2 regions of the Streptomyces sp. NPDC038707 genome follow, and region 2 is predicted to be linked to the other one. Evidence: riboswitches for the same ligand, from Rfam matches in the RefSeq annotation. Region 2 holds a riboswitch; the other holds the start of a gene.
The links. A riboswitch is a leader RNA that binds a small molecule or an ion and turns the genes downstream of it on or off. The one in region 2 is predicted to bind ZMP and ZTP.

Region 1 (14,574 bases), on a different contig from region 2:
CGCCGCGGCCGACGTTGCCGGTGTTGATCGCGGCGCCGATGCCGGCCATCACCCCGCAGCCGAGGAGACCCGCGACCGCCGGGGAGACGCTCGGGTCGACCTTGGTGCACTGGCCGGCCGCGACGAGCGTCTTCTCGGCGAAGGCGCCGATGCCGAGGGCCGGCGACAGCTCCTGGCCGGTGGCGGCGAGGGTCATCTTCTGCCGGGCGTTGTGGGTGTCGAAGCAGTACCAGGGCCGGCCGCGCAGACAGGCCCGGCACTGCCCGCACACCGCGCGCCAGTTGAGGACGACGAAGTCTCCGGGGGCGACGTCGGTGACGCCCTCGCCGACCGACTCCACGACGCCGGCCGCCTCGTGGCCGAGCAGGAAGGGGAAGTCGTCGGAGATCCCGCCCTGCTTGTAGTGCAGATCGGTGTGGCAGACCCCGCAGGCCTGGACGCGTACGACGGCCTCGCCGGGTCCCGGGTCCGGCACCACGATCGTCTCGACCCGTACGGGCTCGTCCTTGCCCGCCGCGATCACGCCGCGTACTTCCTGCGCCATGGTCTGTCCCTTCATCGAATGCCTTCGCAGACGACCCTACGACGCGACCGATCGGCAGCGGGAAGGATCACGCACATGATCGCGGATCGTTCCGGCCACCGTCGGCCGCGGCGCGGCGCGGGGTGTCAGCGCAGCCGGACGGGGACGGCGTTCACCAGTCCGAGCAGGGGCGCCGCGGGGGCGACGACCTGCTCCAGCTGGCGCAACTGGTTCAGCTCGCGCAGGTGCTTCAGCTCCTGCAGCTGGTCGCTGACCTTGGGCACGCGGTTCCGGTGCGGTGCGGGGATGTCACCGGCGGTGAGCGAGTCCAGCGCGGACAGCGCGCCGAGCTTTCCGATGATGGGTGCGCCGGAGTTCGCGGCGTCCGCCTGGGGTGCGACGAGACCGGCGATCCCGGCGGCCAGGCCGACGGCGGCGGCGATGCGTCGTGTTGAGATCATGCCCTCAGCAACGGCCGGGTGCCCCGGCCGGACACGGGCGGCGGGTCGGGCTCACCCGTGAGGTGGAGCGGGGCGGCCGCGCTTGCCGGGGCCGCCGGGACGGAGGAGTCTCGTCAGGGGGGACCCGTGCGGCCCGTCCCCGGGCGGGCCGCGGGCGCCTGAAGGAGGTCACCATGGGCAGCGCCACGGGCTCCGCTTTCGACACCGAGACACTGCGCCGGGGCATCGAGGGCGACACGGGCAACACCCTGCTGTCGCTCTACGCCGACGACGCGCGGATCCGTATCGTCGACCGCGACCACCAGCCCAGTCGTCCCACGGTGCTGCGCGGCCGGGCCCGGATCGCCGAGTTGCTGGACGACATCTACCGCCGGGACATGACGCACCGGATGGAGCAGTGCGTCATCCAGGGTGACCACGCCGCCTACAGCGAGTCCTGCGAGTACGCGGACGGCACCCGGGTGCTGGCCGAGTCGATGCTCACGCTGCGGGACGGGAAGATCGCCGATCAGCTCATCATCCAGGCCTGGGACGAGTAGCCCCGGCCGGGCACGGAGGAAGGGGGTCCCCGGGCCGTACACACGCTCGGTTACGCTGTACGCGGGCCGTGACTGGCGCTGAGGTGGAGCACCACCGGGGAGCGGCCCGTGAACTCAGCCGCGCGCCTGGGCGAGAAGAAGTCGGTCCAGCCCAGGAGTGTGCAGCATGACGACCCAGACCCAGGCCGCCCGTCTGATGGACGGCACCGCGCTCGCCCGCCGCATCGTGGAGGAGACCGCGGAGCGGGCCGCGGCGCTCACCGAGCGCACGGGCACCGCGCCGTGTCTCGCGACCGTGCTGGTCGGCGAGGACCCGGCGTCCGTGACCTACGTCCGCATGAAGCAGAACCGCTGCCGCAGGGCGGGCATCACCTCCCGGCACGTCGCGCTGCCGGCCACCACGACGACGGACGGACTCGTCGGCGCGCTGCGGGAGTTGTCGGCCGACCCGGGCGTGCACGGCATCCTGCTCCAGCACCCGGTGGGCGACCACATCGACGAGCGGGCCGCGTTCGAGGCGATCGCGCCGGAGAAGGACGTGGACGGCGTCACCTTCGCCTCGTTCGCCACGATGAGCTTCGGGCTGCCGGGCTTCGTCTCCTGCACCCCGGGCGGCATCATGCGGCTGCTGGACGCGTACGGCGTCGATCCGGCCGGGCAGCGGGCCGTCGTGGTGGGCCGCAGCGCGATCCTCGGCAAGCCGGCGGGCATGCTGCTGCTGGCGCGGGACGCGACCGTGACGTACTGCCACTCGCGCACCCGGGACCTGTCGGCGGCGGTCCGCGAGGCCGACATCGTCGTGGCGGCGGTGGGCCGGCCGCGGCTGATCCGCGGGCAGGACATCAAGCCGGGCGCGGTCGTCGTCGACGCGGGCTACAACCCGGGGAACGTGGGCGACGTCGACTTCGACTCGGCCGTGGAGCGGGCCTCGCTGATCACGCCGGTGCCGGGCGGGGTGGGTCCGATGACGATCGCCACGCTGCTGGAACAGACCGTGACGGCGGCCGGCCGGCAGCTCGGCGCCTGAAGACGTCGCTTCTTTCGGGCTCTGCGATCGCTGCTCCGCTCATGGCGGACGTGGTTGAGCGGTTGGTGCCCGATGAGTTGTGGGGGTTATTCCGGCGGACCGTTCCTCCGGCAGAGGTCATACGTCCGCAGGGCGGGGTCGTCGACGGGCCGGTGATCGCGAGGCGTTGGCGGCGATCATCTTCGTAGCCGCTTCGGGCTGCGCTTGGCGCCAGCTCCCGCCGGTCTCCGGCCCGGCCTGGCCCATGGTCCACCGGCGCTTCGCCCAGTGGAGCCGGGACCGGGTCCGGGCCGGGCTCCACCGCGTCATCCACGACGCACCGGGCGGGTGATCAGGTGGATCCTCGATCCAAACGTGCCACGTTCGGTCGGATTCGGTCCCGTCGGTGGCCCCCTTTTGCAGCCCTCGCGCATCGGGGCCAGTCCAGCTCACCTCGGGCCTTCAGCCGCTCGTGCGCGGCATTGCACCCATCCGCTCCCGACAGGCCGGCGCCGCCGACGGCCTGGAAAACTACACGGTGACAAGGGCTACCACTACGACCACCCGTGTCGATGGCTCCGTGGCTGCGGCGTTCGTCATCGCATCGCCCGTGAGGGCGTCGAGCCCTCACAGCGGCTTGGCCGCCATCGCTGGATGGTGGAGAGAACGGTGGCCATTGCCGCAACCCCCATCTGCCGGCGCCGGCTGAGCAGATGAGGGAACCCGCGAGGAAGTCAGGGGAGCAGCGCACAGCCGACGATGGCTTCCAACTGCGAAAGAAGACCTGGCGTGAGATCGTCGAGACCGCGGTCTTGGTCCGGCACCACGATCGCGGCTCCAGGCCCCACACTGACCTCGCACGTGCGAGCAGGCAAGAACTCCAGCAGCCAGAACTTGATCTTCGACACCTGTTCTTCACTGAGCTCGAGGGTGTCGTCCTGCGCGATGAGTCGGATCACCCCGACACAGTAGGACGACAGTGTGGCACCCAGTCGAGGGACTGCTGCATCTTCATGTCAAGACGCCTTCGGCGCTCATCCTGCGCACGGAGCACTCCCTGCCAGCCGGCACGCCAAGGGAAACGCCACCGGAGCACCACGTCCTCAGCGACGGCCGGGGCATCCCCCTCGCGGTGTCGCCGACCGGTGGAACCGCAACGTCGTCACCCAGCTTCTGCCCCAGCGCGACCGGGGTCTTCCAGACCACGGTCCCGGTGTCCGGGCCCAAGGTCGCCGAACGGGCCGAGCTGATCGAGAACATCTTCCGGTTCGTGGAACTCGCGGGACAAGCGCGGGCGGAGGCACGTCGGGGTGAGCGGAGTCGAACGAGGCGTGCCCGGGCCGCGGAACGCGACGGCGCGTCCGGTGATGGACGGTGTGACCCTTCACGCCCGCGCCGTGCACTCGAATGCAGGATGTGCCGGCCGAAAAGATCCGGAAGGATCCATGTCGCCCCGGCGTGACGACGACTCGGTGGATCAGCGGCCGTGATCGTCGTGGAATTCAGTGGAATTCAGATGATCTGCGAAACGCGGGGCATTCACGGATTCGGTGGTCTAGGAGTGCCATGGCGATTTCGGCTGGTGGTGTGCCGCACGTGAAAGGCCCTGTCGTCGCGGGTGACGCCGGGGTGACCTTCGCCTTCGCCGCGTCCGGCCCGGCGGAGGAGGCGGCCCGCGGTGCGGTGGTGCGGGCCGCGAACCACCTGCTGGCCCGGCAGGATGCCGGGGGGTGGTGGAAGGGCCGCTTCACGACGGACGTGAGTTATGACGCCCACGACCTCTTCCTGCGCCATGTGCTCGGAGTGCCGGACGAGCGGCTGGCCGCGGCGACCGCACGATGGATCCGCTCGCAGCAGAGCGCGGACGGTTCCTGGCCCCTCGTCTTCGAAGGCGAGGGGCATCTGGGGACCACGATCCAGGCGTACGTCGCCCTCCGGCTCGCCGGGGACGGCCCGGACGAGGAGCACATGCTCCGGAGCGCGGCGTGGGTGCGCGAGCGGGGCGGTGTGGCGGCCGGCCAGCTGACGGCACGGGTATGGCTCGCCCTGCTCGGCTGGTGGAGCTGGGACGATCTGCCCGAAGTCCCTCCGGAGATCATCGCCCTGCCCAAGTGGGCGCCGCTGAACATCTACTCGTTCAGCTCCGTCATGCGGGTGGCGCTGGTGGCCATCAGCGTGATCAGCGCCCATCGCCCCGCGCGGCCGGTTCCCTTCGGCATCGACGAACTCTTCGCTCCGCCCGGCACCTCCGGGGTTTCGCCGGCGCCGGACAGCGGCTGGGAGAAGTTCTTCCGGCGCCTGAACGCCACGGTGCGCGTGTGTTCCCGGGGCATCCCCCGCCCGGTGCGCGAGGCCGCGGTGAACGCCTGCGTCCGCTGGCTCCTGGAGCGTCAGGAGCAGGACGGCAGCTGGGGGGCGTGCACCCCCATGACCACATGGGTCGTCCTCGCCCTGCATCTGCACGGCTACCCTCCGGACCATCCGGTGCTCAAGGCCGCCTGGGGCTTCCTGGAGGACTGCGGCGCGTGGCCGGAGGACGGCGTCCGGGCCCTGCACACCGTCCACAGTCCGGTGTGGGACACCTGTCTGTCCGTCAACGCACTGCTCGACGCCGGCCTGGCCCCCGGCCATCCCGCGCTGGTCGGAGCCGCCGACTGGCTGCTCACCCGGCAGGCCGACCGGCCGGGCGACTGGGCCGCGCGGCGGCCCCGGCTGTCGCCCGGCGGCTGGGCCTTCCAGTTCCACAACCGAACCTATCCGGACAACGACGACACCAGTGAGGTGGCGCTCGCCCTGCGCCGGGTGAACCATCCCGATCCGGCGCGCGTCGACGACGCGCTGGACAGGGCGGTGCGGTGGTGTCTCGGCATGCAGAGCCGCAACGGCGGATGGGCGGCCTTCGACGCGGACAACACCAGCACCCTCCCCGCCAGAGTCCCGTTCTTCGACTTCGGTGAGTTCTGCACCGACCCGCCCACCGCCGACATCACCGCCCACGTGGTGGAGATGCTGGCCGCGCTGGGAAGGGAACGCGACCCCCGTACCCGCCGTGCCGTCCGCTGGCTGCTCGGGCAGCAGGAGGCGAACGGCGCGTGGTACGGACGCTGGGGGGTGAACTACGTCTACGGCACGGGAAGCGTTCTCCCCGCTCTCGTCGCCGCCGGCGTTCCCCGCGGCCACGCGGCCGTCCGGCGCGCCGTCGCCTGGCTGACGTCGGTGCGGAACGCGGACGGCGGCTGGGGCGAGAGCTGGGAGTCGTACGCGGATCCGGCCCGCGCCGGCCGTGGCCCCTCCACCCCTTCACAGACCGCCTGGGCGCTGCTCGGACTGCTCGCGGCCGGAGAGGGCGAGAGCACCGCGGTGCGGGACGGGGTGCGCTGGCTGACCGAGCGGCAGACGGCGGACGGCACCTGGGAGGAGCCGCAGTTCACCGGGACACTCGTGCCCCGGGCCGTGGCCGCGCACTACGCGTACTACGGGCACGTCTTCCCCCTGATGGCGCTGGGCCGTTACGTCCGGCGCACAGGCGACGTGTCGGTGGGGCGGCAACGGGACGAAGCGACGGAGCCGGACCGGTGACCGGCCTCCCCCTGAAAGGCGCACGGGCGATGAGTGCTGAAACCCTGGCGGTGGAGTCGGACTTCTTCGCGCCACGCACCGCGATCGACGATCTCCTCTGCGCGTTCCTGACGGAGAAGGCACGGACCGCTCCCGTGCCCGGCCAGTCGGCGCTCATCCTGGTGCTGCGTGACTTCATCGCCGGGGGGAAGAGGGTGCGTCCGCTGCTGTGCGTGGCCGGATGGGTCGCGGCAGGGGGGCAGGGCGACATGACGCAGGCCGTCCGGCTGGCCGCGTCCATCGAGATGGCCCACACCTGCGCGCTCATCCACGACGACATCATGGACGCGTCCGACAGCCGCCGCGGGCGCCCCACGGTCCACCGGGCGCTGGCCGACCGGCACCACCTGCCGCGGCTGGCGCAGCAGTACGGGACCGGCGGAGCGATCCTCCTCGGTGACCTCGCCCTCGTCTGGTCGGACGAGTTGCTCCACACCACGCCCATGCCCGACGCCCACCGGGCCAGGGTGCTGCGCTGCGTCGACCTGGCCCGCAGCGAACTGATCGCCGGCCAGCACCTGGACCTGCTGACCACCGGCAGGCTCCACGCGAGCCTCGAGACGATGCTGAGCGTCATCCGCTACAAGACCGCCAAGTACACCATCGAGCGCCCCCTCCAGGTGGGGGCGGCCCTCGCCGGTGCCGGTCCGGACGTCATGAACGCCTGCAGTGCCTACGGAATCCCCCTCGGGGAGGCCTTCCAGCTCAGGGATGACGTCCTCGGGGTGTTCGGGGACCCGGAGCGGACGGGCAAATCCCGCCTGGACGATCTACGCGAGGGCAAGTGCACCAGCCTCGTCGTCCACGCGCTGCGCGTCTGCGGACCGGCGCAGGCCGGCCGGCTGCACACCCTGATCGGCGACCCCGACATCGGGGAGCGGGAAGCCGCGGAGGTCTGCGACATCCTCGCCGGCACGGGAGCCCGGCGGGAGGTCGAGCGGATGATCGAGGAGAGGTACCGGCAGGCTCTGGACTCCCTGGCCCTGGCCCCCTTCCCGGCGAGCGCCGTCCGCACGCTGAAGGACGTCGCGGAGGCGGTCGTGCACCGCACGGCGTGAAGCCGGCCGGCCGCCGGCCGGCACCAGAAGCTGCCCCGGCCGTCCACCGGCCCGGCCCACCAGGGAGGACGGATCCATCGTGCTGACCATGACCGCACCCGCGGCGGTCCTCCAGACCGCCTGGCGTGAAATCCGCTTGAGCTGGCTGTTCATCAGCGCCGACCGCTGGACCACCATCTTCCCCGCCACCTGCTTCGTGACGGCGGCCGTCGTCCATGCCCGGCTGCCCCCGGCCGAAGCCGCGGTCGCCCTGGGCTCCGGTGCGCTGTACTTCTGGCTGTTCGTCTACGAACACACCCTGGCCAACCAGCTCGTCGGCGTCGAAGAGGACCGTGTCAACAAGCCGTTCCGCCCCCTGGTCACCGGCCAGAGCAGCATCCGGGGCGCTCGGCTGCGCCTGAACGCCGTCCGGGTCCTCTTCCCCGTGTACGGGTACTGCCTGGGCGTGCTGGAGTGGGCCCTGATGTGGCAGATCCTCTCCCTGCTCCAGCACGAGTACGGCTGGGGCCGGCACTGGCTGGGCAGGAACCTCTACGCCGGCATCGGGGTCGTCGCCCAGCTGGCCGCCGCCTGGGAGATGGTCACCGCCATGTCGCCGGACGCCTGGCGCTGGATCGTGACCCTCGCGATCACCGTAACCCTTCTGATGTCCGTCCAGGACCTCCGCGACATCACCGGCGACCGCGCGGTGCACCGCTCCACCATGCCGCTGGTCTTCGGCGAGAGACCCACCCGGGTCTTCCTGTGCGCCGGCTTCGCCGTCGGCCCGCTGGCCATCCACCACTTCCTCATGGAGCCGGCCGGCCCGCGCTGGTGGATCATCGCCACGGACGTCGTCCTGTGCGGTCTGAGCCTGCTGCTCTCCGTCCGGGTGATGCTGGCGCGGGGCCGGGAACAGGACCAGCGCAGCTACCGCCTGGTGGAACAGTGGTACACCCTCGCCCTGGCCGCCTCCGTCTACACCCTTCGCTGACGAAAGGCCCCCACGTGACCGCAGAGGCCGCGCAGCACGTGCGGCACCAGCCGCGCCTGCGCATCAGTGGCGTCTGGAAGGCCTACGGCCGCAGACAGCTCCTGCGCGGTGCCGACCTCGACGTACCCGCCGGGGCGCTGATCGGCGTCGTCGGCGAGAACGGCACGGGCAAGAGCACACTGCTCCGGATCGCCATGGGACACCTGGCGCCCGACCGGGGCACGGTGGAGCGCACCGGCAGGGCCGGGTACTGCCCCCAGCACGCCGTGCTGAACGACTCGTTCACCGTCATGCAGCACCTCCGCCTCTTCCAGGCGGCCTACCGGCTGCCGACGCTCGCCCGGGCCCACGAGCTGATGGACCTCCTGGCGTTCGCCGACTGCGGCCGGCAGCGCGCCGGGGAGCTCAGCGGAGGCACCCGGCAGAAGCTGAACCTCCTGCTCGCCCTCATGCACGATCCGCAGCTCCTGGTGCTCGACGAGCCCTATCAGGGTTTCGACTGGGATACGCATCAAAGGTTCTGGGCCCTCGCCGCTCACCTGCGCGACCAGGGCAGGTCGATCGTCGTGGTCTCGCATCTGCTGCACGATCTGCATCACTTCGACGCGGTCGGCCACCTGCGCGACGGCTGTCTCGACATGGAGAGACCCACCCGATGACGTCCCACCCGATGACGTTCCGCCCCCCGGCCTACATCGAGATGCTGCGCTGCACTCTCCTCGGTCATCTGCGCAGCCGCATGGCAGTGCTCCTGGCGGTCGCCTTCATCCCCGCCTGGATCATGGTGGCGCGTCTGTGCGCGCCGGACCGGACGCTGCGGTTCTCCCTGGAACCGCGGGGCACCGATGTCCTCGCGCCGGCGAATCATGTCAGCCAGGTGGTGAACGCTCTTGCCGCTGTCACCCTGGTCACGGGTTTCTCGATGTTCATGGAGACCTTCAAGGCCGGGGAGACGGACCGCCGGCTGGTGCTGGCGGGCTACCCGAAGCTCCAGATGCTGCTGGCCAAGGTCACCGCGGTCGCCCTGGTCACCGCTGTCGTCGCCGTGTACACCATGGCCGTGCTCGGCAGCTCGCTGCCGGTGCGCCAGCCGGGCCCGCTGGCCCTCGCGGTGTTCGGCGCCGGCCTCGCGTACGGCGGAATCGGTCTCCTGCTCGGCTCGTTGGTACGGGGCGAGCTGGAGGGCTTCTTCCTCGTCATCATGCTCAGCCTGGTCGACACGGGTCTGCAGAACCCGGTCCTGAACGTCGCCGACCTCACCGGGCTGAGCGCGCTTCCCCTGTACGGTGCGTGCCAGGCGGCGCTGACGGCGGCCTTCACGTCCCGCACCCCCTGGTCGTACGGGCTGCTCTCGTTCGCCTGGTCCGCCGCGACCAGCGCCCTGGCCCTGCTCGCCTTCCACGTGCGCACCCGCCCGCACTGCCGGATCGCCACGGAGGCGCTCGCCGAGACGCCGCACCCGTGACCGGTGACCGGTGACACGTGACACGTGCGTACCGGACATTCGCGCCGACGCGGGGGCGCCGTCGCCACGGGAGCGGCCATACTGGCCGTCGTGCGCGTTGCGATCATGACGGCGGGTTCCCGGGGCGACGCCGCCCCCTACACCGGGCTCGGGCACCGGCTGGCGCTGGCCGGGCACGAGGTCACACTGGTCACGCACGGCCGTTTCGAACCGCTGGTGGCGGGATCGGACGTACGGTTCCACGCGCTGCCGGTGGATCCGCTGGCGGAACTGCGGTCCCCGCGCGGCCAGGGCCTGCACCGCAGTGCCGGCGGGGCCGGGAAGCTGCTGCGCGTGGTGGAGCTGGCGCGGCGTCTGGTGGGGCGGATGACCGAGGACCTGCTGGAGGCGGCACGGGACAGCGACGTGCTGCTGCTGTCCGCCTCGCTGGCCCCGCTCGGGCACACGATCGCCGAGGGGCTGCGGCTGCCGAGCCTGGGGGTGTATCTGCAACCTCTCGCCGCCACCAGGGAGTTCGCGCCACCGGTGCTCGGGGGCGGTGCCTGGGGCGGGCCGGTGAACCGGCTCGCCGGGCAGGGGGTGGGCCTGGCCGTGGAGCATGTCTTCTCCGGTACCGTGCCGGCCCTGCGCGAGCGGCTCGGCCTGCCCCCGCTGGGCACCGGTGCCGCCCGGCGGGGGCGCGAACGGCGGCGCTGGCCGGTGCACCACGGCTTCAGCCCCCTGGTGGTGCCCCGGCCCGCCGACTGGCGGGCGGGCCTGGAGGTGGGCGGCTACTGGTGGCCGTACGACACCGGGCACCGGCTCCCCGAGGAGGTCGAGGAGTTCCTCGACGCGGGACCGCCACCGGTCTTCGTCGGGCTGGGCAGCGCCACCGTGCCGGACGCCGGGAGGCTGAGCGCGCGGGTGGTGGCGGCACTGCGGCGGGCCGGGCTGCGCGGGGTGATCCAGCGCGGCTGGGGCGGGCTCGCGGCCGACGGGGACGACATGCTGACCATCGGCGAGGTGCCGCACTCGCTCCTGTTCCCGAGGACGGCCGCCGTGGTCCACCACGCGGGCGCGGGCACCACGGCGGCGGGGCTGCGCGCCGGGGTGCCGGCGGTGCCCGTGCCGGTGCAGTTCGACGCGGGTTTCTGGGCCGCCCGGCTGGTCGCGCTGGGGGTCGCCCCCGCCGTCGTACCCCTGCGCCGGCTGACCGTGGACGCGCTGGCCACGGCCCTGGTACGGGCCACCCGCGACCCGGCCTGCCGGCGGCGCGCCGAGGCACTGGGCGCCCGGATCCGCGACGAGGACGGCACCGCACCGGTCCTGACCGCCGTCGACCGGCTCACCGGCTGACCCGGACCCGCCACCCCGGCCACGGTCCCGGCCCACCCGGTCCCCGCCCGGCCCGCCGACGGCGCACCGGCATTCCGGGGGTGTCAGTCAGCCGGTGGTGAGGACCATGCGGAAGCGGGCGGCGCCGGTGAGCATCTTGTCGTACGCCTCGCCGGCCCGCTCCAGCGGCACCGTCTCGGTCATCGGGCGGATGCCGTGCAGGGCGCTGAAGGCCATGGTGTCCTCGACGTCCTGCGCGGTGCCGGAGGGGTGTCCGCGGACCACCCGCCCGCTCATGATCAGCTGCACCGGGCTGATGCCCAGCGGCTCGGGGGTGGCGCCGATGACGGTCAGTTCGCCGCGCGGGGCCAGGCCGTCCGCGGTCGCGGTGATGGCCTCGGAGCTGCCGGCGGTGGCCAGGACGGCCTTCGCCCCGCCGAGGGAGCGCAGCGCCTCGGCGACCGGGGTCGGTGCCGTGCTGTCGACGTAGTGGTGGGCGCCGAGCCGCTCGGCGAAGCCGGCCTTCTCGGCGCCCCGGGCGATCGCCACGGTCTCGAAGCCCATCGCCACCGCGTACTGCACGCCGAGGTGGCCGAGGCCCCCGAGGCCGAGCACCGCGACCAGGTCGCCCGGCTCGGCCGGACCGCGCCGCAGCCCGTTGAACGTGGTCACGCCCGCGCAGGCCAGGGGCCCCGCGTCGGCCGCGGCGAGCACGTCGGGGATCCGGGCCAGGGCGTCGACGGGCACGGTCGTCCGCTCGCCGAAGCCGCCGTCGTAGGCCCAGCCGGGGACCTTCAGGGCGGTGCACACCACGAAGTCGCCCCGGCGGCAGGGCCGGCAGTGACCGCAGCTGCCGCCGAACCAGCCGACGGCCACCCGGTCGCCGACGCTCCAGCCGCGCTCCCCGGTGCCCTCGCCCAGTTCCTCGATCCGCCCGGCGATCTCGTGCCCGGGAACCTCGGGGAAGGTGACGCCCGGCAGTGCGCCGCCGACGAAGAGGGCGTCGCTGTGGCAGATCCCGCACGCCTCCACGGCGATCCGCACCTGGCCGGGACCCGGCGGCCGGATCTCCCGCTCGGCGAGTTCGAAGGTGCCGTTGGGCTCGGTCACCTGGGCGACTCGGCTGGTACTCATGGCGCTCTCCGGGGGACGGGGCGACGGCCTTCACCCCCAGCAGACCAGCTCCGGCCCGATCACGCGCGCCGAACCCGCCCGCACCCCCGCGACCCGCGCCCGCGTCGGCTCAGCGGGAGCCGGGACGCCAGCCGTCCGGCCGGAGCATGCCCAGCAGCAGCCGGACCAGCTCGTCCACCACCTCGTCCAGCGTGGCGTCCACCCAGCCGGCGGTCCAGTCGTGCAGCAGGCCGTTGACGCCGCCGATGAAGGCCGTGGCCGCCAGGCGGTAGTCGCGCGGCGCCGCCTCCCCGCGGGCCACGGCCGCGGCGGCCTCGGCGCGGATGAGGTCGACCCAGCGGGCCCGGCGGGCCAGGCGCTGCTCCTCCAGCCGTGGGCTGACGCCGATGATCTCCATGAAGGCGATGCGGGTGCGGCGGGGGTCGCGGGTGACGGCGCGGGCGTAGGCCCGGAAGAGGACGGTGGCCCGGTCGGCCAGCGGCAGTCCGTCCGCCTCGGCGAGCGCGTCCACGACGGCCTGTTCGGCCCAGCCGTTGACCTGGAGGTGCAGCGCGGCCAGGACGTCCTCCAGGGTGCGGAACTCCTCGTAGAACTGGCGGGTGGACAGTCCGGCGGCCTGGCTGAGGGCGGCGACGGTGGTGCCCCGGTAGCCGGGGGCGTCGCCGAACAGCCGCAGCGCCGCGTCGAGGAAGCGGCGGCGCCGCTCGGCCTGCCGTTCCTCGGCGGACCGGCCGCCGTAGCGTCCCGTCGGCGCCCTGAGTCTGCCGCCCAACGTGTCCCCCTCCATCGCCCCGCCGGTCGTCAGCGGTTCGGTCCGCGGTCGTCCAATCTTGTCGTGCACGCATCTTGTCGAGAAGGCCGTCTCGTCCTTACTTTTCAGTAAGTTCACTGTGAATGCGGCCGTGTTCAGATCCCCCGGACTTCCCCCCGACCTCCCTTGAGGAAAGAGAGCCGTCATGGCTGCCTCCAGAACCAGGCACCTGTGCTCCATGGCCGTCGCCCTCGCCCTGGCCGCCGCCGGGCCGGCCGCCGCCTCCGCGCGTGCCGCCGCCCCCGACGGTCTGCGCGAGGTGCTGTTCGTCGGCAACAACTGGGACGGCACCGCCGATGTCATCCGGTCTTCCGGCGACTACGCGAAGATCGGCCGGATCAGCGTCGTCCCGGACAAGGCCGCGCGGATGGCGGAGATCAACGCGGATCCGGTCAAGTGGATCTACTTCCAGGCGATCCGCAACAGCGTCGGCGAGGGCCACGACCAGTTCGCCGACGACATGTACTCCACCCCGGACGGCCGGTCGGTGGTGGTGTCCCGGCCGAGCTTCGCGGACGTGGTCTCCATCGGCCTGGCCGACGGAAAGGTCAACTGGCGGTTCCCCGTGGCCGGTTACCGGGCCGACCACATGGCGGTCTCGCCGGACGGCACCCGGGTGGCGGTGTCCGCCTCGACGGCCAACACCGTGCATGTGCTGGACATCACCACCGGCCGGCAGCTGGGGTCGTTCAAGACCGGCGACAAGCCGCACGAGAACGTCTTCAGCAAGGACGGCACGCGCCTGTGGAACATGTCCATCGGTGACGTCAACACCGACCTGGACGGCCCGGGCTGGGACTGGACGAAGGGCGACCGGCACATCACGGTCGTGGACACCACGACGTTCCAGCAGGTGAAGGTCGTCGACATGCGGCAGCGGCTGGACGCGTTCGGACTGAAGGACTTCTCCGACGCGGTCCGCCCGGCCGTGTTCTCCCCCGACGAGTCCAAGCTCTACTTCCAGGTGTCGTTCTTCAACGGCTTCCTCGAGTACGACGTGGCCACCGACAGGATCACCCGGCTGAAGACGCTGCCGAAGAACCCGGCGACCAGCGAGGACCGCACCACCTGGGTCAACGACTCGCGCCACCACGGGATCTCGATGAACCCCGAGGGCACCAAGCTGTGCGTGGCGGGCACCATGGACGACTACGCGACCGTGGTCGACCGGGCCTCGCTCCAGGAGGGGCCGCTGGTCCCGGCGGCCAAGCCGTACTGGGCGACGGTGAGCGGCGACGGCAGGGACTGTGTCGTCTCCGAGAGCGGCGCCGACCAGGTGACGGCGATCGACTTCGCCACCGGACGGAAGGTGGCCTCCGTTCCCGTCGGCGACCATCCGCAGCGCGTCCGGCTGGGGCACGTGGCGGCCGACTGGACCGGTCCCGGCGGTAGCTGACGCCCCATCAGACCGTGGTCTCCGGGGTGCCCCACTCACCCCGGAGACCACCTCACTGCCCGGCGGGCGTGGAGGTGGGCGGCGTACGCCGGGCGACGGGCGGCCGGCGCACCCCGACGACCGACCGCGCCGCCCGGCCGGGGCAGGCCTTTCCGGCGCGGGGCCGGCCCGCCCGGGCTCTCCCGTCGGCCCGGGCCTCGGCGCCCGGATCCCTGAGGGGCGGCGGAGGCCGTGGCCCCGCGCCGGGGCGGCCCCGGCACCCCGCCCGGCCGGACG
Region 2 (14,574 bases):
CGCGAGATCGCCAGGACCGAGCCGCTGGCCGGCTGGCTCAAGCGCGAGGTGTGCCCCGGCCCGGAGATCACCGGCGACGCCGAGCTGAGCGAGTACGCCCGCAAGGCGGCCCACACCGTCTACCACCCGGCCGGCACCTGCAAGATGGGCGCCGCCGACGACGAACTCGCCGTTGTCGACCCCGAGTTGCGCATCCGCGGTCTAGACGGCATCCGTATCGCCGACGCGTCCGTCTTCCCGGCCATGACCGCCGTCAACCCGATGATCGGGGTGCTCATGGTCGGGGAGAAGGCCGCCGACCTGATCGGAGGTGACCTGCGATGACCCTCACCGTCCCCACCCGCAAGCCGCCCACCACCGCCGACCCGGTCTTCTCGGTGTCCGGCCTGTGGAAGGTCTTCGGCCCCAAGGCCGAGCGCGTCCCCGCCGACCCGGAGCTGAGCGCGCTGACCCCCGCCGAGCTCCGCTCCCGCACCGGCTGCACGGCCGCCGTCCGGGACGTCTCCTTCGACGTCCGCAAGGGCGAGGTGTTCGTCGTCATGGGTCTGTCCGGCTCCGGCAAGTCCACCCTGGTCCGCTGCCTGACGCGGCTGATCGAGCCGACGGCCGGCACCATCGCCATCGACGGCGAGGACGTCCGCGCGATGGACACCTCCCGGCTGCGCGAACTGCGCCGGCACCGGGCCGCCATGGTCTTCCAGCACTTCGGGCTGCTCCCGCACCGCACGGTCCTCGACAACGTCGCCTACGGCCTGGAGATCCAGGGCGTCGGCCGTTCCGAACGCCGGGAGCGCGCCGCCGAGTTCGTCGCCAAGGTCGGCCTCGCGGGCATGGAGAAGCGCCGCCCCGGCCAGCTCTCCGGCGGCCAGCGCCAGCGGGTGGGCCTGGCCCGGGCCCTGGCCGTGGACCCCGAGGTGCTGCTGTTCGACGAGCCCTTCAGCGCCCTGGACCCGCTCATCCGCCGGGACATGCAGGACGAGGTGACCCGGCTGCACCGGGAGGAGGGCCGCACGATGGTCTTCATCACCCACGACCTGAGCGAGGCCCTGAAGCTCGGCGACCGCATCGCCCTGATGCGCGACGGCCGGGTGGTGCAGCTCGGCACCCCCGAGGAGATCGTCGGCGCCCCGGCCGACGACTACGTCCGCGAGTTCGTCCGCGACGTCCCCCGCGAACAGGTGCTGACCTGCCGCAGCGCCATGCGCCCGGTGTCCCCCGAGGACGCCGGACACGGCCCGGCCCTCCGCCCCGAGGCCACGGTCGCCGAGGCCATCGAGGCGGTGGCCCGGGCGGGCACCCCGGCCCGGGTGGTGGACGCGGGCCGCTGCCTCGGCGTGGTCGACCCGGACCGCCTGCTCGGCGTCGTGGCGGGCGTCGCCCCCGACACCGCGTCCGAGCGGGACGTGACCCCCGAACCCCCCGAAACCCTCAGCACCCCGCCCGGGACCGCCGCGGCGCCCGCCGCGGCCACCCCGCCCGGGACCGCCGCGGCCGCGAGCGCCGCCTCCTCCCTGGCCGCCGGCCGTCGTGCCGCCCGGCCGGCACCTGCCCCGGACGAAACGGCATCCGGCGAGCAGCGGCAAGCGGGCCGGCCCCCGGCGCGCACCACCCGGGAGGCCGTCTGATGGCAACGCTCAGTCTCCCGACCGCCCGGACCAGGGCCCCGCGCCTGCTCAGGAACCGGGCCGCCGCCAAACTCCTCCTCCTCGCCCTCCTCACCGCCGTCCTCCTGCCCCTGCTGAACCGCTGGGGCAACGGCACCTGGCCCCACTCCCTGACCGTCAGCCTCGACCGGCCCCTCGCCGCCGCCGGCGACTGGGTCATCGACCACCGGGACAGCCACCCCCTGTTCCTGTACTTCCTCGGCCACGTCAGCAACGCGGTCGTCATCGCCGTACGCGCCGTCTACCTCACCCTCCTCGCGGCGGGCTGGGCCGGTGTGACGGCCTTCGGCGCCCTGCTCGCCTGGCGCCTGGCCGGCCTCCGCCTGGCCGCCGGCACGGCCGTCGCCTTCCTGGCCTGCGGAGCCCTCGGCATGTGGGTGCCGACCATGCAGACCCTCGCCCTGATGGTCGTGGCGGTCCTCGCCTCCGTCGTCGTGGGCGCCCTCCTCGGGCTCGCCGCCGGCCTCTCCGGCCGGCTCGACCGCACCCTGCGCCCGGTCCTGGACACCATGCAGGTGCTCCCGGCCTTCGCCTACCTCCTCCCCGTCGTCCTGGTCTTCGGCATCGGCGTCCCCGCGGCCGTCCTCGCCACCGTCGTCTACGCCGCCCCGCCGATGGCCCGCCTCACCGCGCTCGGCCTGCGCGGGGCCGACCCCGAAGTCCTGGAGGCCGTGGAGTCGCTCGGCGCCACCCGCCGCCAGCGGCTGCTGACCGCCCGGATCCCGCTGGCCCGCGAAGAACTGCTGCTCGGCCTCAACCAGACGATCATGATGGCGCTGTCCATGGCCGTCATCGGCGCCGTCATCGGCGCCGGAGGCCTCGGCGACCGCGTGTACCAGGCGCTCGCCTCGGTCGACGTCGGCGCCGCCCTCGCCGCCGGCATCCCGCTCGTCCTGCTCGCGATCGTGCTGGACCGGCTGACCGGCGCGGCGGGCGCCGGCCCCGCCCGCCCGGAGACCGGCGGCCGGCCGGCGCTCACCGGCTGGGCCGTCACCGTGGCCGGCGCCGGCGCCGCCGCCCTCGCCGCCCGGCTGCTCGGCGCGGCCGACTGGCCCCCCGCCTGGAACCTGGACATCGCCGGACCGGTCGACCGGGCCGTCGACTGGATGACCGACCACCTCTACTCCGGCGTCCCGGTCGTCGGCGGCACCGCCGACTGGGCGGGCCGCTTCACCACCTGGGTCCTGGACCCGGTCCGCGCCGGACTGCAAGGCATGCCCTGGTGGTCGGTGCTGCTCCTGGTCGCCGCGCTGGCCTGGCCGATCGGCACCTGGCGCACCGCGCTGACCGCCGTCGGCGCCATGGCCGCGATCGGCGTGCTCGGCGTGTGGGAACCGGCGCTCGACACCCTCTCCCAGGTGCTGGCCGCCGTCGCCGTCACCCTCGCACTGGGCCTCGCCACCGGGGTCGCCGCGGCCCGCAGCGACCGCGTCGACCGCGCCCTGCGCCCGGTCCTGGACGTCTTCCAGACCATGCCGCAGTTCGTGTACCTGATCCCGGTCGTCGCCCTGTTCGGCGTCGGCCGCGCCCCCGCCGTCGCCGCGGCCGTCGTCTACGCCCTCCCGGCCGTCGTCCGGATCACCGCGCAGGGCCTGCGCCAGGTCGACCCGGCCGCGCTGGAGTCGGCGCGCTCGCTCGGCGCCACCGGACGGCAGCAGCTGTGGCAGGTGCAGCTCCCGCTCGCCCGGCGCGCGCTGCTGCTCGCCGTCAACCAGGGCGTGGTCCTGGTCCTCGCCGTCGTCATCATCGGCGGCCTGGTCGGCGGCGGTGCCCTCGGCTACGACGTCGCCTTCGGCCTCGCCCAGGGCGACCTGGCCACCGGTCTGGTGGCCGGCGCCGCCATCGTCTGCCTGGGCCTGATGCTCGACCGGGTGACCCAGCCGGCCCGCCGCCGCGCGGGGAAGGGAGCCTGACATGCGTCGTACCGCGATCACGGCCGCCGTGGCCGCCCTGGCCCTCACCACCGGCTGCGGCGCCGCCGACATGACCAAGCAGGCCAGCCCGTTCGCCAACGCCCGGGGCGCGAAGACGGTCACCCTGTCCGTGCAGTCCTGGGTGGGCGCGCAGGCCGACGCGGCCGTGGCCCAGTACATCCTGGAGCACAAGCTCGGCTACCGCGTCGACACCGTCCAGGTCGACGAGGTGCCCGCCTGGGACGCGCTCGGCCAGGGCCGGGTCGACGTCCTCCTGGAGGACTGGGGCCACCCCGAGCAGGAGAAGCGCTACGTCGAGGACAAGGGGACGGTCGTGCCCGGCGGCGGCCTCGGGGTGACCGGGCACATCGGCTGGTTCGTGCCGGCGTACCTCGCCGAACAGCACCCGGACATCACCGACTGGCGCAACCTGGACAAGTACGCCCCCCTGTTCCGCACCGCGGAGAGCGGCGGCAAGGGCCAGCTGATGGACGGCTCCCCGTCCTACGTCACCAACGACAAGGCCCTGGTGAAGAACCTGGGACTGGACTACCGGGTCGTCTTCGCCGGCTCCGAGGCCGCGCAGATCACCCAGATCAAGCGGTTCGCCAAGGAGCGGAAACCCTTCCTCACGTACTGGTACGCGCCCCAGTGGCTGTTCGAGAAGGTGCCGATGACGGAGGTGGGACTGCCCCCGCACAAGGAGGGCTGCGACGCGGACCCGGCGAAGGTCGCCTGCGGCTACCCGCACACCCCGCTGAAGAAGTACCTCAACGCGGGCTTCGCGAAGTCCGGCGGCGAGGCGGCGGCCTTCCTGAAGAAGTTCCGGTGGACCACCGAGGACCAGAACGACGTGTCGCTGATGATCGCCGAGCAGAAGCTGTCCCCGGCCGAGGCGGCGGAGAGGTGGGTGGACAGCCACCCGTCCGTGTGGAAGAAGTGGCTGCCCTGACCGGACACCCCCGGCCTACGGCAGCAGGCCGGCGGCGATCTCCCGCAGCGCCGCCGTCGCCCGCCGCTGGAGGCCCGGCCCGAACGTGACCCGGGTGGCCCCGAGTTCGCCGAGCGCGGCGGGCGAGGGGCCGTCCGCCCGGCACAGCAGGTTCAGCGGGCCCTCGATCCCCGACCGCAGCAGCGGCACCAGGTCCGCCGGGGCGAGGATCGGGTACACGCAGTCGGCGCCCGCCGCGCGGTACAGCGCGGCCCGCTCGATGGCCCGCTCCGGATCGCCGTCCCCGTGCGCGAACACATCGACGCGGGCGTTGACGAACAGCCGGTCGCCGGCGGCCTCCCGCACCCCCGCGAGGAACTCGGCGTGCGCGTGCGGGTCCTTGAGGACGCCCCCGTCGGAGTCCTCGAGGTTGCAGCCCACGACCCCGGCCTCCAGCAGCCGTTCGACCAGCTCCCCGGGCGCGAGCCCGTAGCCGCCCTCGACGTCCGCCGAGACCGGCACGTCCACCGCCCGCGCGATCCGGGCGACGGCCGCGAACATCTCGTCGGCCGGGGTGGCCCCGTCCGCGTACCCGAGCGAGGCGGCGACCCCCGCGCTCGGCGTGGCCAGCGCCGGGAACCCGGCCTCCGCGAAGACCCGCGCGGCGGCGGCGTCCCACGGTCCGGGCAGCACCAGCGGGTCACCCGGGGCGCGCCCCCGGTGCAGGGCGCGGAACCGTTCCGCCTTGCTCATGGCTGCCGCCCTCCCGGTGGCACACGGCGGCTGACCATCAGGCGGTTCCAGCCGTTGATGACGGTGATCAGCGCGATGAGGTGGGCGAGCGCCGCATCGTCGAAGTGCTTGGCGGCGGCCTCGTACACCTCGTCGGGCACGAAGCCCTCGGTGAGCAAGGTGACCGCCTCGGTGAGGGCCAGCGCGGCCCGCTCCCGCTCGCTGTAGAGGTCCTCGGTCTCCTCCCAGGCGTTGAGGAAGTGGATGCGGTCCTCGGACTCCCCGTTCTTCCGGGCCAGCCCGAGGTGCATGTCGAGGCAGAACGCGCAGTGGTTGATCTGCGAGGCGCGGATCATGACCAGTTCGGCCAGGCCCGGATCGCCGAGCCCCTTCTTGGCCGCCGCGCTGACGGCGGCCATCGCCCGGAAGACCTCCGGGTCCAGCAGCTGGGTACGGTTCACTTGTGCTGCCCCGGGTGGTAGTGGCCCGCCGGCGTCCGGGTGGTCACGGCGAACCGGTTCCAGGCATTGATCACGGCGATGGCGGCGATCAGCTGGGAGAGTTCGGCCTCGTCGAAGTGCTTGGCGGCCCGCTCGTAGACCTCGTCCGGCACGAAGCCGTCCGTGAGGACGGTCACCGCGTCGGTCAGCTCCAGCGCCGCCAGCTCCTTCTCGGTGTAGAAGTGCCGGGACTCCTGCCAGGCGCCGAGCTGGATGATCCGCTCCACGCTCTCGCCGGCCGCGAGGGCGTCCTTGGAGTGCATGTCGAGGCAGCGCGCGCAGTGGTTGATCTGCGAGGCGCGGATTTTGACCAGCTCGCGCAGCCGGGGGTCCAGGCCCTGGCCGGCGACGGCGTCCAGCTGGATCATCGCCTTGTAGACCTCGGGCGCGTGCTGGGCCCAGCGCAGCCGCGCCGGCTCCTCGGGGGCGTAGGTGACGGGTTCTTCCTGAGTGCTCATGCCTTCGACCCTAGAACCGGGGCAGCCCAGGGGTATGGTCCATTCCCATGGCGGAATCCTGGGCCACTTTGGGCGTCGACCTGCACCTGGAACCGGCCCTCGCGGGCGGACTGCGCCGGGGCCTGACCGACGCCCTGCGGGACGCGGTGCGCACCGGCCGGCTCGCCCCCGGCACCCGGCTGCCCTCCTCCCGGACCCTCGCCGTTGACCTCGGCATCGCCCGCAACACCGTCGCCGAGGCCTACGCCGACCTGGTCGCGGAGGGCTGGCTCACCGCCCGGCAGGGCTCCGGCACCCGGGTCGCGGACCGGGTGGCGGCCACGCCGCCCGCCGCGGCGGGGCCGGGCCGCCGGGAGCCCGGCCGCCCCGCCCACAGCCTGGTCCCCGGCACCCCCGACCTCGCCGCCTTCCCGCGCGCCGAGTGGCTCAGGGCCGCCCGCCGGGCGCTGACCGCGGCCCCCTTCGACGCGTTCGGCTACGGCGACCCGCGCGGCCGGCGCGAGCTGCGCTGTGCCCTCGCCGGATACCTGGCCCGGGTGCGGGGCGTGCGCGCCACCCCGGACACCGTCGTGATCACCGCCGGCACCTCGCACGCCCTGCGGGTGATCGGCACGATGCTGCGGGCGCGCGGGGCGGACACCCTCGCGGTGGAGTCCTACGGCCTCGACGTCCACTGGCGGCTGCTGCGCGCGGCGGGCCTGGCGACCCCCGCGCTGCCCTACGACGCGCTGGGCACCGACCCCCGCGCACCCGGCGGTGCCGCGGCGGTGCTGCTCACCCCGGCCCACCAGTTCCCGACCGGCGTCCCGCTGCACCCCGACCGGCGGGCCGCCGTCGTGGACTGGGCGCGGCGCACCGGCGGGCTGGTCCTGGAGGACGACTACGACGGCGAGTTCCGCTACGACCGCCAGCCCGTCGGCGCCCTCCAGGGACTGGCCCCGGACCGGGTGGTCTACCTGGGCACCGCCAGCAAGTCCCTCGCGCCCGGGCTGCGGCTGGGCTGGATGGTACTGCCGCCGGCCCTGGTCCAGGAGGCGGTGGCGGCCAAGGGCCACGTCGACACCGTCGGGGCGCTGGACCAGCTCACGCTGGCCGAGTTCCTCACCTCCGGCGCCTACGACCGGCACGTCCGCTCCGCCCGCCTGCGCTACCGGCGCCGCCGGGACGCCCTCGCCGCGGCCGTGGCCGGCCGGGCACCGGCGGTGCGGGTGACGGGCATCGCGGCCGGACTGCACGCGGTGCTGCGGCTCCCGCCGGGCCTGGAACGGCCGGTGGTGCAGGCGGCGGACCTCCAGGGCCTGGCCCTGACCGGCCTGTCCTACTACCGCCACAGCGAGGCGCCGGCCGACCCCGCGGACGCCCTGGTGGTCGGCTACGGCACGCCTCCGGACAGCGCGTGGTCGGGCACGCTGGAGGCCCTGTGCCGGGTGCTGCCGTAAGGGACCGCGAGCCACCCCCGGTTGGGCGCACGCGCTGCCCCCTCTAGGCTGACCGTCGAACTCACATCCGACGGGGGAGTCACACCATGGCGCACACCGGAAGGCAACTCCGCTCCGGCACGGTCGTCCTGGGCGGCGTGGGCCTGCTGGCCGCCGCCCTCACCGCCTGCTCGTCCGACCCGGACAAGCGCTGCGTGGACCGCGACAGCTACAACGCGGCCAAGGGCTACAAGGTCGTCTCCGACAAGAACTGCAGGACGACGTCCGGGACCGGCTCCTCCTCGGGCCGGAAGAAGTCCGTCAAGAAGGGCGCCAAGCGGCCGGTCAACGCGGCCTGGTACTACGACGGCAAGGAGAAGGGCGGCTGGGTCGACGGCGGCTCCTTCACCAAGTCCGGGGGCTCGGGCGGCGGTTCGGGCGGATCGTCGGACGACGACGGGAGCAGCGGCGGCGGCCACGGCGGGGTGAGCCGCGGCGGCTTCGGCGGCGGCCACGGCAGCTCCGGCGGCTGACCGGAGGACGCGCATGGAACGCCGCACCACGACCCCCCGCCCCGGCTGGCAGCAGACCGTCGAGGCCCAGGGCCTCGTCTATCCGCTCACCCGCCACCCCGACGACTCCCTGAGCCCGTACTGGGACGAGAGCGCCTACTACGTCTTCTCCCTCCAGGAGGTCGAGGCGCTGGAGGAGACCGTCGCGGACCTGCACCGCATGTGCCTCGCGGCGGCGGACCACATCGTGGCCGAGGACCGGCTGGCCGACCTCGGCATCACCGACGGACGGGTGGCCGCCGCGGTCACCGAGTCCTGGCACCGGCGCGCCGAACTGCCCTCCCTGTACGGCAGGTTCGACCTCCGCTACGACGGCACGGGCCCGGCGAAGCTGCTGGAGTACAACGCCGACACGCCCACCTCGCTGGTGGAGGCGGCCTCCCCGCAGTGGTTCTGGATGGAGGAGCGCTTCCCCGGCGCGGACCAGTGGAACTCCCTGCACGAACGCCTGGTGGAGGCCTGGCGCGCCCAGGCCGCGCTGCTGCCGCCCGGCGCTCCGCTGCACTTCGCGCACTCCGCCGCCGACGAACTCGGCGAGGACCTGATGACGGTCGCCTACCTGAAGGAGACGGCGGAACAGGCCGGGCTCACCACCGACTGGCTCGCCATGGAGGAGATCGGCTGGGACACCCTCTCCGGCCGCTTCGTCGACAACCGGCTCCGCTTCATCCGGGGCATCTTCAAGCTGTACCCCTGGGAGTGGCTCACCACCGACTCCTTCGGCGGCCACGTCCTGGACACCCTGGACAACGGCGGCGGCACCGGCAGCACCCTGTGGATCGAACCCGCCTGGAAGATGCTGCTCAGCAACAAGGCCCTGCTGGCGATCCTCTGGGAGCTGTACCCCGGCCACCCCAACCTCCTCCCCGCCTACCTCGACGGCCCCCGCGACCTGGCCACCACCACCGGCTACGTGACCAAGCCCCTGCTGGGCCGCGAGGGCGCGGGCATCACGGTCCACGCCCCCGGCACCCCGCCGCCCCCGCGCGAGGACCCCTGCTGCTACCAGCAGCTGTCCCCCCTCCCCGCCTTCGACGGCAACCACACCGTCCTCGGCACCTGGGTCGTCGGCGGCGAACCGGCGGGCCTGGGAATCCGCGAGTCCACGGGCCTGATCACCGACGAGTACGCCCGCTTCCTGCCGCACGTGATCCTCTGACCCGTCAGAACCGCCGGTACCCCTCCCGCCGGCGCGCGGCCGGCTCCTCCCTGGCCGGACGCCTCCCGGACCGGTCCCTCCCGGGTGTCTCCTTGACGTGCGAACGGTCGTTCCCTACGGTGCCGCACCGTTGGAGAACGATCGTTCTCGCCCCGAGGAGACCGCCGTGGCCGAAGGCCGTCCGCCGTATCCGCCGTTCACTCCGGAAACCGCCCGGCAGAAGGTCCAGGCCGCCGAGGACGCCTGGAACACCCGCGACCCCCACCGGGTGGCCCTCGCCTACACCGAGGACTCCGTCTGGCGCAACCGAGACCGGTTCCTCACCGGCCGGGAGGAGATCGTCGCCTTCCTCACCGAGAAGTGGCGCCGCGAACTCGACTACGCCCTGCGCAAGAGCCTCTGGAGCTTCCACGGGAACCGCATCGCCGTCCGCTTCCAGTACGAGTCCCGCGACACCGGCGGCCGGTGGTGGCGCTCGTACGGCAACGAGTTGTGGGAGTTCGACGAGCACGGCCTGATGCGCCGCCGCGAGGCGAGCATCAACGACGTGGCCATCCGGGAGTCCGACCGGCGCATCTTCGGACCCCGGCCCGCCGCCGAGCACGGCATCGACCTCCCCCTGGGCTGATCACGCCCCGGACAGCACCGCCCGCACCTGCTCGACCCCCCACTCCAGATCCACCTCGCCGATCACCAGCGGAGGCGCGAGACGGATCGTCGCCCCGTGGGTCTCCTTCACCAGGACCCCGCGGGCCGACAGCCGCTCGGCGACCTCGCGCCCGGTGCCCACCGCGGGGGAGACGTCCACCCCCGCCCACAGCCCCCGCCCCCGCACCGCCGTCACCCGGCCCGTGGCGCGCAGATCGCCCAGCAGCCCGTGCAGCCGTTCGCCCAGCCGGGCCGCCCGCTCCTGGTACTCGCCGGTCCGCAGCATCGCGATCACCTCCAGCGCCACCGCGCAGGCCAGCGGATTCCCGCCGAACGTCGACCCGTGCTCACCCGGCCGGAACACCCCGAGCACCGCCGCGCTCGACACCACCGCCGACACCGGCACGATCCCGCCGCCCAGCGCCTTGCCCAGGACGTACACATCCGGCACGACTCCCTCGTTCTCGCACGCGAAGGTCCGCCCGGTCCGGCCCAGCCCCGACTGGATCTCGTCGGCGACGAAGAGCACGTTCCGCTCCCGGGTCAGCTCCCGCACCCCCGCCAGATAACCGGCCGGCGGCACGATCACCCCCGACTCGCCCTGCACCGGCTCCAGCAGCACCGCCACCGTGTTCTCCGTCAGCGCCGCCCGCATCGCGGTCAGATCCCCGTACGGCACGATCTCGAACCCCGGCGTGTACGGCCCGAAGTCCGCCCGCGCCGCCGGGTCCGTGGAGAAGCTGATGACCGTCGTCGTCCGGCCGTGGAAGTTGCCGCCCGCCACGACGATCTTCGCCATCTCCGCGGGCACCCCCTTCACCCGGTAGCCCCACTTCCGGGCCGTCTTGACCGCGCCCTCCACCGCCTCCGCGCCGGTGTTCGCCGGCAGCACCATCTCCATCCCGCACAGCTCGGCCAGCTCGGTGCAGAACGCCGCGAACCGGTCGTGGTGGAAGGCGCGGGAGGTCAGCGTCACCCGCTCCAGCTGCCGCCGGGCCGCCTCGACCAGCCGCGGATGGCCGTGCCCGAAGTTCAGCGCCGAGTAGCCGGCCAGCAGGTCCAGATACCGCCGCCCCGCCACATCCGTCACCCACGCCCCCGCACCCGTGGCGATCACCACCGGCAGCGGATCGTAGGTGGGCGCGCAGTGCGCGCCGGCGAGGGCGACGAGGTCTTCTTCGGCAGCGGCCACGGACTCTCCCGGATCGGCCCGGATACGACGTGGCCTCCTTCTTAACCCCGCTCGCACGACGGACGCGGGATCTTCCCCGCCCGGCGCGCCCGGTAGGCTGGCCCCGGGCCGTGACTGGCGCGCTGGGATGGGACGGACCATCAGGGAGCGGCCCGAGCGGTAAGAGTGCCGTGCGCCTGGGCCGAACGTGAATGCTGTACGCACACCGTCCGGAGGTCCCCGATGCCCGAGAACGCCGCCCCCCTCTCCACCGAGTCCACCGCCTTCCGTGCCGCCCTCGACGTGATCCGCGCGGTGGAGCCGCGCGTCGCCGACGCCATCGGCCAGGAGGTCGCCGACCAGCGCGGGATGCTCAAGCTGATCGCGTCCGAGAACTACGCCTCCCCGGCGACCCTGCTCGCCATGGGCAACTGGTTCAGCGACAAGTACGCCGAGGGCACCATCGGCCGCCGCTTCTACGCCGGCTGCCGCAACGTCGACACCGTCGAGTCCCTCGCCGCCGAACACGCCCGCGAACTCTTCGGCGCCCGCCACGCCTACGTCCAGCCGCACTCCGGCATCGACGCCAACCTCGTCGCCTTCTGGGCCGTCCTCGCCGACCGCGTCGAGGTGCCCTTCCTGGAGAAGGCCGGCGCCCGCCAGATCAACGACCTCACCGACGCCGACTGGGCCGAGCTGCGGCAGGCCTTCGGCAACCAGCGCATGCTCGGCATGTCCCTGGACGCCGGCGGCCACCTCACCCACGGCTTCCGCCCGAACATCTCCGGCAAGATGTTCGACCAGCGCTCCTACGGCACCGACCCCGCCACCGGCCTGATCGACTACGACGCCCTGCGCGCCCAGGCCCGCGAGTTCAAGCCGCTGATCATCGTCGCGGGCTACTCCGCGTACCCCCGGCTGGTGAACTTCCGGATCATGCGCGAGATCGCCGACGAGGTCGGCGCCACCCTCATGGTCGACATGGCCCACTTCGCCGGACTGGTCGCCGGCAAGGTCCTCACCGGCGACTTCGACCCGGTCCCGCACGCCCAGATCGTCACCACCACCACCCACAAGTCCCTGCGCGGCCCGCGCGGCGGCATGGTGCTGTGCGACGACTCCCTCAAGGACCAGGTGGACCGCGGCTGCCCGATGGTCCTCGGCGGCCCGCTGCCGCACGTCATGGCCGCCAAGGCCGTCGCCCTCGCCGAGGCCCGGCAGCCCGCCTTCCAGGACTACGCCCGGCGCATCGTCGACAACTCCCGCGCCCTCGCCGAGGGCCTGATGCGCCGCGGCGCCACCCTCGTCACCGGCGGCACGGACAACCACCTCAACCTGATCGACGTCGCCACCTCCTACGGCCTCACCGGCCGCCAGGCCGAGGCGGCCCTGCTCGACTCGGGCATCGTCACCAACCGCAACGCCATCCCGGCCGACCCGAACGGCGCCTGGTACACCTCCGGCATCCGCGTCGGCACCCCCGCGCTGACCACCCGCGGCCTCGGCACCGCGGAGATGGACGAGGTCGCCGCCCTGATCGACCGCGTCCTGACCACCACCGAGCCGGGCACCACCAAGTCCGGCGCCCCGTCCAAGGCGAGCCACGTCTTGGACGAGAAGGTCTCCGAGGAGATCGCCCGCCGCGCCACGGACCTGGTCGCGGGCTTCCCGCTGTACCCGCAGGTCGACCTCGGCTGAACCGCCCCCCCGAGGGGCGCGGGGAACTGCGCGAGCAGCCACCGGCGGCCCGCAGTTCCCCACCCGCCGAACCCACCCCGTGCCTCTGCGACAATAAGGGGTATGGCTGACCGACCTCGCGTGCTCTCCGGCATCCAGCCCACGGCTGGCTCGTTCCACCTCGGCAACTACCTCGGCGCCGTCCGCCAGTGGGTGGCCCTCCAGGAGTCCCACGACGCCTTCTACATGGTGGTCGACCTGCACGCGATCACGGTCCCGCAGGACCCGGAGGAACTGCGGGCCAACACCCGCCTGGCCGCGGCCCAGCTGCTGGCCGCCGGTCTCGACCCCGACCGCTGCACCCTCTTCGTGCAGAGCCACGTCCCCGAGCACGCCCAGCTGGCCTGGGTCATGAACTGCCTCACCGGCTTCGGCGAGGCCTCCCGCATGACCCAGTTCAAGGACAAGTCAGCCAAGCAGGGCGCCGACCGGGCCTCCGTCGGCCTGTTCACGTACCCGGTCCTCCAGGTCGCGGACATCCTGCTGTACCAGGCCCACGAGGTGCCGGTCGGCGAGGACCAGCGCCAGCACATCGAGCTGACCCGTGACCTCGCCGAGCGGTTCAACGGCCGCTTCGGCGACACCTTCACGGTCCCGAAGCCGTACATCCTCAAGGAGACGGCGAAGATCTACGACCTCCAGGACCCCGCGGTCAAGATGAGCAAGTCGGCATCCACGCCGAAGGGCCTCGTCAACCTCCTGGACGAGCCGAAGACCACGGCCAAGAAGGTCAAGAGCGCGGTCACCGACACCGACACGGTGATCCGCTACGACACGGAGAACAAGCCGGGCGTCTCCAACCTCCTCACCATCTACTCCACGCTCACCGGCAGGACCATCGCCGAGCTGGAGCAGGAGTACGAGGGCAAGATGTACGGCGCCCTCAAGACCGACCTCGCCGAGATCATGGTCGACTTCGTCACCCCCTTCCGCGAGCGCACCCATCAGTACCTGGACGACGCCGAGACGCTGGACGCGGTCCTCGCCAAGGGCGCCGAGAAGGCACGCACCGTCGCCGCCGAGACCCTCGCGCAGGCGTACGACCGCGTGGGATTCCTCCCGGCCAAGCACTGAGGCGTACGACCGCACGGGTCCGCGCGGGCAGAGCGCTGCACATCACTTCCGTCGCGCCTGCCCACGGGACACCCGTGGCCGTACAGTCGATGCCAACGGCCGGGACGGGACGGCCGAGACGACGACAGACGTGACGACGACAGACGTGACGACAGGAGACGACGTGGGGACCGTAACGATCGGCGTGTCGATCGCGGTCCCGGAGCCTCACGGCAGCCTGCTCCAGGAGCGGCGTGCGGGCTTCGGCGACGCCGCGGCTCACGGTATCCCCACCCATGTCACGCTGTTGCCGCCGACCGAGGTGGACGAGGCCGACCTGTCCGCCGTCGACGCGCACCTGGCCGAGGTCGCCGCGGAGGGCCGGCCGTTCCCGATGCGGCTGTCCGGCACCGGGACCTTCCGGCCCCTGTCACCCGTGGTCTACGTCCGGGTGGTCGCGGGCGCCGAGGCGTGCACCCGGCTCCAGCAGCGGATCCGGGAGGCCTCCGGCCCGGTGGCGCGCGAACTGATCTTCCCGTACCACCCGCACGTCACCGTCGCGCACGGCATCGAGGAGGCGGCGATGGACCGCGCCTTCGAGGAGCTGGCGGACTACGA

Region 1: another riboswitch for ZMP and ZTP. It lies ahead of AB0E62_RS01380 (bifunctional 5,10-methylenetetrahydrofolate dehydrogenase/5,10-methenyltetrahydrofolate cyclohydrolase); the one in region 2 lies ahead of AB0E62_RS16035 (glycine hydroxymethyltransferase).

The regions. Positions count from the first base shown of each region.
Region 1 is NZ_JBEZUP010000001.1:291,629-306,202, reverse strand. It holds gene AB0E62_RS01395 (S-(hydroxymethyl)mycothiol dehydrogenase) at 1-544, opposite strand, end outside; gene AB0E62_RS01390 (hypothetical protein) at 670-984, opposite strand; gene AB0E62_RS01385 (nuclear transport factor 2 family protein) at 1,158-1,523, shown strand; ZMP/ZTP riboswitch at 1,582-1,662, shown strand; gene AB0E62_RS01380 (bifunctional 5,10-methylenetetrahydrofolate dehydrogenase/5,10-methenyltetrahydrofolate cyclohydrolase) at 1,690-2,550, shown strand; gene AB0E62_RS01375 (transposase) at 2,630-2,881, shown strand; partial or broken gene AB0E62_RS01370 (IS5/IS1182 family transposase) at 3,034-3,204, shown strand; gene AB0E62_RS01365 (hypothetical protein) at 3,264-3,488, opposite strand; gene shc (squalene--hopene cyclase) at 4,126-6,108, shown strand; gene AB0E62_RS01355 (polyprenyl synthetase family protein) at 6,138-7,205, shown strand; gene AB0E62_RS01350 (UbiA family prenyltransferase) at 7,294-8,178, shown strand; gene AB0E62_RS01345 (ABC transporter ATP-binding protein) at 8,235-8,837, shown strand; gene AB0E62_RS01340 (ABC transporter permease) at 8,834-9,643, shown strand; gene AB0E62_RS01335 (glycosyltransferase) at 9,749-10,978, shown strand; gene AB0E62_RS01330 (alcohol dehydrogenase catalytic domain-containing protein) at 11,066-12,091, opposite strand; gene AB0E62_RS01325 (TetR/AcrR family transcriptional regulator) at 12,201-12,863, opposite strand; gene AB0E62_RS01320 (YncE family protein) at 13,048-14,298, shown strand.
Region 2 is NZ_JBEZUP010000010.1:64,018-78,591, reverse strand. It holds gene AB0E62_RS16095 (GMC oxidoreductase) at 1-324, shown strand, start outside; gene AB0E62_RS16090 (glycine betaine/L-proline ABC transporter ATP-binding protein) at 321-1,625, shown strand; gene AB0E62_RS16085 (ABC transporter permease subunit) at 1,625-3,577, shown strand; gene AB0E62_RS16080 (ABC transporter substrate-binding protein) at 3,579-4,529, shown strand; gene AB0E62_RS16075 (isocitrate lyase/phosphoenolpyruvate mutase family protein) at 4,545-5,261, opposite strand; gene AB0E62_RS16070 (carboxymuconolactone decarboxylase family protein) at 5,258-5,701, opposite strand; gene AB0E62_RS16065 (carboxymuconolactone decarboxylase family protein) at 5,698-6,198, opposite strand; gene AB0E62_RS16060 (PLP-dependent aminotransferase family protein) at 6,246-7,637, shown strand; gene AB0E62_RS16055 (hypothetical protein) at 7,724-8,149, shown strand; gene AB0E62_RS16050 (glutathionylspermidine synthase family protein) at 8,163-9,347, shown strand; gene AB0E62_RS16045 (nuclear transport factor 2 family protein) at 9,514-9,975, shown strand; gene rocD (ornithine--oxo-acid transaminase) at 9,976-11,187, opposite strand; ZMP/ZTP riboswitch at 11,288-11,376, shown strand; gene AB0E62_RS16035 (glycine hydroxymethyltransferase) at 11,410-12,864, shown strand; gene trpS (tryptophan--tRNA ligase) at 12,967-13,977, shown strand; gene AB0E62_RS16025 (2'-5' RNA ligase family protein) at 14,141-14,574, shown strand, end outside.